DNA from 3 places in the Acidovorax sp. GW821-FHT09B03 genome. Region 1 is predicted to be linked to each of the others. Evidence: predicted binding sites of a transcription regulator. Region 1 holds the regulator's gene; each other region holds the start of a gene.
The links. The regulator sigma-54, encoded in region 1, starts transcription at its own class of promoters, with help from an activator protein. The targets are predictions, from matches to a motif close to TGGCANGNAANCTGCTTT.
Positions count from the first base shown of each region.

Region 1 (2,266 bases):
CACGCTTCATCCTGCTGGACGAGCCGTTTGCCGGCATCGACCCCATTGCGGTGATCGAGATCCAGCGCATCATCGGCTTTCTCAAGGCGCGCGGTATCGGCGTGCTCATCACCGACCACAACGTGCGCGAGACGCTGGGCATCTGCGACCACGCCTTCATCATCAGCGACGGCCACGTGCTGGCCCAGGGAACCCCGTCCGAAATCGTCGACAACGCCGAAGTGCGCCGGGTGTACCTGGGTGAACACTTCCGCATGTAGCAGACCGATGGACCGCACGTTCGCCATGCACCTGCCTTCGCGGCAGCCCACCGGGGCTGTGCGATGAAGCCCGGCCTGTCACTGCGCGTATCGCAGCACCTGGCGCTCACGCCCCAGCTGCAGCAGTCCATCCGCTTGCTGCAGCTGTCCACGCTGGAGCTGGGCCAGGAGGTCGAGCAGATGCTCGACGAAAACCCCTTTCTCGAGCGCAATGCCGACGAGGCGCCGCGCGAAGAATTCGGCGTGGACACGGCCGATGCGCCCGTGCAGCCGGACGACTACAGCGCTGACGACGCGGTCTATTCCAACGCACCGGGTTCCAGCACGCCGAGCGAGTCGGTTCCCGATGCACCCCAGAGTGACGCGGAACTGGGCAGCAGCGCCAGCGACGAGCCTGACTGGAGCGGCGATGGCACCGTGGACGTGTCCCCCAACGATGCCGAGTGGGGTGGCGATGCGCCGGCCCGCAACCGCAACGATGCCGAGGGCGACGAGGCCGACGCCACCGAGCTGGCCCGCACCCATGAATCGCTGACCGCCTTCCTGCACCGCCAGGCGCTGTCGCTGCGCCTGTCCGAGGTGGACCGCGCGGCGCTGCGCTTCCTGATCGAATCGCTCAACGACGATGGCTACCTCGAGGAGCCGCTGGAAGAGCTGGCCATCGCCCTGGCCGGCCCGGACGACCTGGAGCAGATCGAGGAGCTGGTGCACCGCTTCACCGTGGCGCTGCGCCTGCTGCAGAGCCTGGAGCCCGTGGGCGTGGGTGCACGTGGCCTTGGTGAATGCCTCACGCTGCAGCTCACGGCCCTGGCGGCCGACGAAGACAGCGATGCCGACCCCGACACCGTGCAGACCGCGCTGCGCGTGTGCCAGCAGCCGCTGGAGATGCTGGCACGCCGCGACATCCGCCGCCTCACGCAGCTGTGCGGCGACGGCGAGGAGCGCACGCGCGCCGCCATGGCCCTGATCGCGCGGCTGGAGCCGCGTCCGGGGCGCAAGTTCGTCGATGTGGAGCGCAACATCATCGTGCCCGACGTCATCGTGCGCAAGGCCGGGCGCGCCAATGGCCGCGACGGGCAGCACAACTTCATCGTGGCCCTGAACCCCGACGTGATGCCGCGCTTGCGCGTGCACGACATCTATGCCGGCGCCCTGCGTGGCCACAAGGGCGGCGAGGGCCACCAGGCCATGCAGCAGCGGCTGCAGGAGGCGCGCTGGTTCATCAAGAACATCCAGCAGCGCTTCGACACCATCCTGCGCGTCTCGCGCGCCATCGTCGAGCGGCAAAAGAGCTTCTTCACCCATGGCGAGCTGGCCATGCGCCCGCTGGTGCTGCGCGACATCGCCGACGAGCTGGGCCTGCACGAGTCCACCATCAGCCGCGTGACCACGGCCAAGTACATGGCCACGCCCATCGGCACCTACGAGCTCAAGTATTTCTTCGGTTCGGGCCTGGGCACCGAGACCGGCGGCAATGCATCGAGCACGGCCGTGCGTGCCCTCATCAAGCAGTTCGTCGCGGCCGAAAGCCCGGCCAAGCCGCTGTCGGACAGCCAGATCGCCGAGATGCTCAAGGAGCAGGGCATCGAGTGCGCGCGCCGCACCGTGGCCAAGTACCGCGAGGCGCTCAAGATCGCGCCGGCCAACCTGCGCAAGGCGCTCTGATCAGGGCAGGCTGCGGAAGGCCCGGCTGGAGATGCTGACGGCATTGCCGTCCGGGTCCTTGGCGTTGGCGAACGCATAGCCGTTGGCCTGGTGCGTGGGGCCGAAGGCCAGGTCCTGCGCCAGCGCATGGGCCTTGAAGGCTTCCACGTCGGGCACATGAAAGCACAGCTTCACCCCCGCTTGGCCCAGCTTCACGCTCTTGGCCGCCTGGTGTATGAGGATGCTGGCGCCGCCCTGGGGGGCATTCAGTTCGATCAATCCTTCCACCACCTCGCCCGTGGTTTCCAGGCCGAAATGCGTGCGGTAGAAGGCCGCAGTGCGCTGCATGTCGCGTGCGTAGA
Region 1 is NZ_JBWKPP010000008.1:243,700-245,965, reverse strand. It holds gene lptB (LPS export ABC transporter ATP-binding protein) at 1-260, shown strand, start outside; gene AC07PA_RS16975 (RNA polymerase factor sigma-54) at 324-1,925, shown strand; gene AC07PA_RS16970 (VOC family protein) at 1,926-2,266, opposite strand, start outside.

Region 2 (2,266 bases), on a different contig from region 1:
GCGATGCGCGTGCCCTGGCCGGGCGTCACGCGCAGCAGGCCGGGCTTGGGCGGCACGGTGCCGGGCAGGGCGTAGAGCTGGTAGTCGGGTGCGGTCTCGGTGGCGCGCTCCAGCGTGGCGCCGCGCTCGGTGAGCTGGCCGTTGAGCGGCATGCCGCTCAGGTGCGCGCCCACCACGGCGACCCGCACCGTGGCAGGCGCCTGCAGCCCGGCAATGGGCTGGGGCGCGGGCAGGGGCGTGCTGCCGGCGGCCTGGGGCAGGCCCGTGGCATGGTGGTAGCGCTGGCCCAGCTCGGCCAGTTGCAGGTCGCTGCCGCAGGGGCCGATCAGGGTGATGCCAAAGGGCAGGCCGTCGGCGCGCAGGCTGCTGGGCACCGAGATGGCGGCATAGTCCAGCAGGTTGACGAAGTTGGTGTAGGCCCCGAGGTTGCGGTTGAGCACCACCGGGTCGGCCTGCATCGCGGCAATGGTGTAGTGCGTGGGCGCCGTGGGCACCAGCAGCACATCGATGGCCTCGGCCCCTTGCCACATGGGTGCGACCTGCTGGCCCAGCGCGCGCAGGCGGGTCTGGGCATCGCACAGGTCGGCCGCGCTGTAGCCGCGCCCGCTGGCCAGGATGCTGCGCACCGGCTCCACCACCTCGTCGGCATGCGCATCGAAGAAGCTGCGCACGGCGGCGTAGCGCTCGGCCACCAGGGCGCTTTCGTAGAGCAGGGCGGCGGCCTGGGCCAGCGGTGCGTAGTGGATGGAGACCGGCGTGCCGCCCAGGGCCTTCAGCCGGGCAACGGCTTCGGCGAAGGCCGCCTCGGCCGCGGCATCGCCGAAGAACTCCAGCACGTCGGGCACGCCGAAGCGAAAGCCCGCGGGCAGCGGCTGGCGGGCCAGCGTGAGCTGGCGGCCATAGGGGTCCTGTGCGTCGTAGCCCTGGGCCACCTGCAGCACGCGGGCCGCCAGGTCCACCGTGCGCGCGAAGATCGAGACGCAGTCGGCGCTCTGCGCCGCGGGCACCACGCCGCGTGCGCTGACCAGGCCCTTGGTCGGCTTGATGCCGACGATGTTGTTCAGCCCGGCCGGCACGCGACCCGAACCTGCGGTGTCGGTGCCCAGCGCGAAGTCGACCTGCTCCGTGGCCACCACATAGGCCGAACCCGAGCTGGAGCCGCCCGACACATAGGCCGGGTCCAGCGCATTGGGCACGGCACCGTGCGGCGAGCGCGTGCCGTTGAGCCCGCAGGCGAACTGGTCCAGGTTGGTCTTGCCCACCAGCGTGGCGCCCGCATCGAGCAGGCGCTGCACCACCGCCGCATGGGCCGTGGCGGTGTAGGCGAAGGCGGGGCATGCGGCCGACGTGGGGTGGCCCGCCACGTCGATGTTGTCCTTGACCGCAAAAGTGAGGCCGCTGAGCGGCCCGCCCGGCGTGCCGGCGATGGGCGGCCTGCAGCGCAGGATCCAGGCCTGCGGCGCCAGCACGGGCAGGCCTTCCGCTGCGGCAGGAAGTTCGGCGACCAGGGGGCTTATTGTTTGCACCATTTTGAAGAATTCAATCTTGGATACAAGATGAGATGCAAGCGCTGTGCCAGGACGGCGGGTAGCGCCAAGTGCGCGGTGGTTTGCACATCCGGGCAGGGGGAAGAGGGCGCCTGTCTTCCTGTGTGCGGGGTTGCTGGCCGTGGTCATGGGCGCACTGGCCGGGCTGGCGGGGTGTGGCGCCAGCGAAGGGCCATCGAGACGGGTCCTGCTGCCGTCTGGTGCACGGATTGGGTCTCGGGTGGTGCGGGACGCGCTAAAGTGGTGAGCCCTGCTGGTGTCCCTGGAGCGCATGGAGGACGCCGGCGTGAAACCCTTTCCCTGCCCGTGTCCGCATGATCTCCTTCCACAACCCCCTGCACCACCGGCATGCGCCGGTCCACGAGTTCTACCGCGGCGAGCGCGTCCCCTGCTTCGAGAAGCCGGTGCGCGCCCAGTATGTCGAGGACGCCTTGCGCGAACGCGGCCACGGCCTCTTGGTGCCCGATGTGGACAGCAGCCCCGTGCTGGCCCAGATCCACGCGCCGCGCTACCTGGCCTTTCTGCAGACGGCCTGGCAGCAATGGCTGGCGCTGGACGCCGCCAACGCCTCGGTGCAGCCCTTTCCCTCGGTCTGGCCGGTGCGCAGCCTGCGCAGCGACGTGGAGCCGGACAACTTCGTCGCCAAGCTGGGCCTGTACTCCATGGACAACGGCACGCCCATGGCCGAAGGCACCTGGGAGGCCGCGAAGGCCGGTGCC
Region 2 is NZ_JBWKPP010000009.1:187,528-189,793, forward strand. It holds gene atzF (allophanate hydrolase) at 1-1,529, opposite strand, end outside; gene AC07PA_RS18085 (histone deacetylase family protein) at 1,862-2,266, shown strand, end outside.
Region 2: a site for sigma-54 is predicted at 1,561-1,578, ahead of atzF (allophanate hydrolase). Genes of this name have one in related genera too.

Region 3 (2,266 bases), on a different contig from region 1:
CTCCTGGCGCGAGTACGCGAAGTGCTCGCAGATGTGGTTGTTCACGGCCATGCCGCGGCGCGCCATCTCGGCCTTCATGACCTGGGTGACCAGGGGCACGCAGCCGCCGCAGGTGGCACCGGCCTTGGTGCAGGCCTTCATCTCGGCGATGGTGCAGGCACCGTTGCCCACGGCCTCGCAGATGCCGGCCTTGGTGACGTTGTTGCACGAGCAGATCTGTGCCGTGTCGGGCAGGGCGTCCACGCCCAGGCCGGGCTTGGCCTTGCCGTCGCTGGACGGGAAGATCAGGAACTCGGGGTCCTCGGGCAGCGTGATGCCGTTCAGGGCCATCTGCAGCAGCGTGCCGTACTCGGTGGCGTCGCCGATCAGCACGGCGCCCAGCAGCTGCTTGCCGTCTTCGCTGATGACGATCTTCTTGTAGACCTGGCGGCGCTCGTCCACGTACTGGCAGGTGCGGCTGTGCGGCGTTTTCGCATGCGCGTCGCCGATGCTGGCCACGTCCACGCCCATGAGCTTGAGCTTGGTGCTCATGTCGGCACCGACGAAGGCCGCGTCGGTCTCGCCCGCGATGTGGCGGGCCGCCACGCGCGCCATGTCGTAGCCGGGGGCCACCAGGCCGAAGGTCTGCTCGTTCCACGAGGCGCATTCGCCGATGGCGTAGACATCGTGGTCGCTGGTGCGGCAGGCACTGTCGATGGCCACGCCACCGCGCGGGCCGATGGCCAGCAGACTCTGGCGCGCCAGTTCGTCGCGCGGGCGGATGCCGGCGGAGAACACGATCATGTCGGTTTCCAGGTAGGTGCCGTCGGCAAACACCATGCGGTGGCGCGCACGGGCGCCATCGGTGATCTCCTGCGTATTCCGGCCGGTGTGCACCTGCACGCCCAGCTCCTCGATCTTGGCCCGCAGAACGCGGCCGCCGCCCTCGTCCACCTGCACGGCCATGAGCCGGGGGGCGAACTCGACCACGTGGGTTTCAAGACCCATGTCGCTCAGTGCCTTGGCGCATTCCAGGCCCAACAGGCCGCCACCCACGACCACGCCGGTCTTGGATTTGGCGCCCGAGGCCTGCATGGCCTCCAGGTCTTCGATGGTGCGGTAGACGAAGCAGTGGTCGCGGTCGCGCCCCGGCACCTGGGGCACGAAGGGGTTGGAGCCGGTGGCCAGCACCAGCTTGTCGTAGTGGAGCACTTCGCCGTCCACCGTGGTCACGGTGCGGATGCGGCGGTCCACCGATGCGGCCCGCGCCGCCAGGCGCAGCGTGTAGCCGGTGCGCTCGAAGAAGCCGGGCTCGACCAGGGAGAGCTCGTCGGCCGAAGTACCGCTGAAGAAGGCCGACAGGTGCACCCGGTCGTAGGCGGGGCGCGGCTCCTCGCACAGCACGGTGACTTCGACGCCGGTCATGCCGGTCTCGGCCAGGCTTTCGAGGAACTTGTGGCCGACCATGCCGTGGCCAATGAGAACGATTTTCATGCTTGCTCATCCTGCAAGAACCCGGGGAACCGCATCAAGGGGTGCAGGATGTGCCGTGCCTTGCGGCACAACGCACCCTCCGCGGAACCACGGGCGTGGGTTGGAACTACCAGGCAGCCCGCTGCGACGCTGCGGCTTGCCCGGGTGTTCCGCCATCATTAGCGGAGGGGTTGTTTATCAGTGCGCAGGCAGCTTTACCGGCGGACAGCCAGTGTTCAGCAATAAGCGTGCCCGGCTTTTGAAGGGGGTTCGTCGCCACCCGTTCGGGCTTTGTCCCCTGGGCGCCTCGCTGCGGTGCAGCATGTCACCAATTTGGGGCGGGCCCCTGGCAAGCCCCCGCCCTGCCCCGGTGCCTGGGCACCGGGGAGGCGCCTCACTCGTGGCGCAGGGCGTCGATGGGGTCCATGCGCGCGGCCCGGCGCGCGGGGAAGTAGCCGAACACCACGCCGATGCCGGCCGAGAACACGAAGGACAGCAGGTTCACGCCCGGGTTGAACAGGTAGGGCACGCCCATCAGCACCGACAGCCCCAGCGACGCGGCCGTGGCCAGCACGATGCCGATGAGCCCGCCCAGCGCGGCCAGCACCACCGCCTCGACCAGGAACTGCAGCAGCACCTCGCGCTCAAGCGCGCCGATGGCCAGGCGCAGCCCGATCTCGCGGGTGCGCTCGGTCACGCTGACCAGCATGATGTTCATGATGCCGATGCCGCCCACCAGCAGGCTCACGGCCGCCACCGCCCCGAGCAGCGTGGTCATGACCTTGGTGGTGCCCGACAGTGCCTCGCCCAGCTG
Region 3 is NZ_JBWKPP010000025.1:27,743-30,008, forward strand. It holds gene nirB (nitrite reductase large subunit NirB) at 1-1,473, opposite strand, end outside; gene AC07PA_RS29470 (ABC transporter permease) at 1,847-2,266, opposite strand, start outside.
Region 3: a site for sigma-54 is predicted at 1,689-1,706, ahead of nirB (nitrite reductase large subunit NirB). Genes of this name have one in related genera too.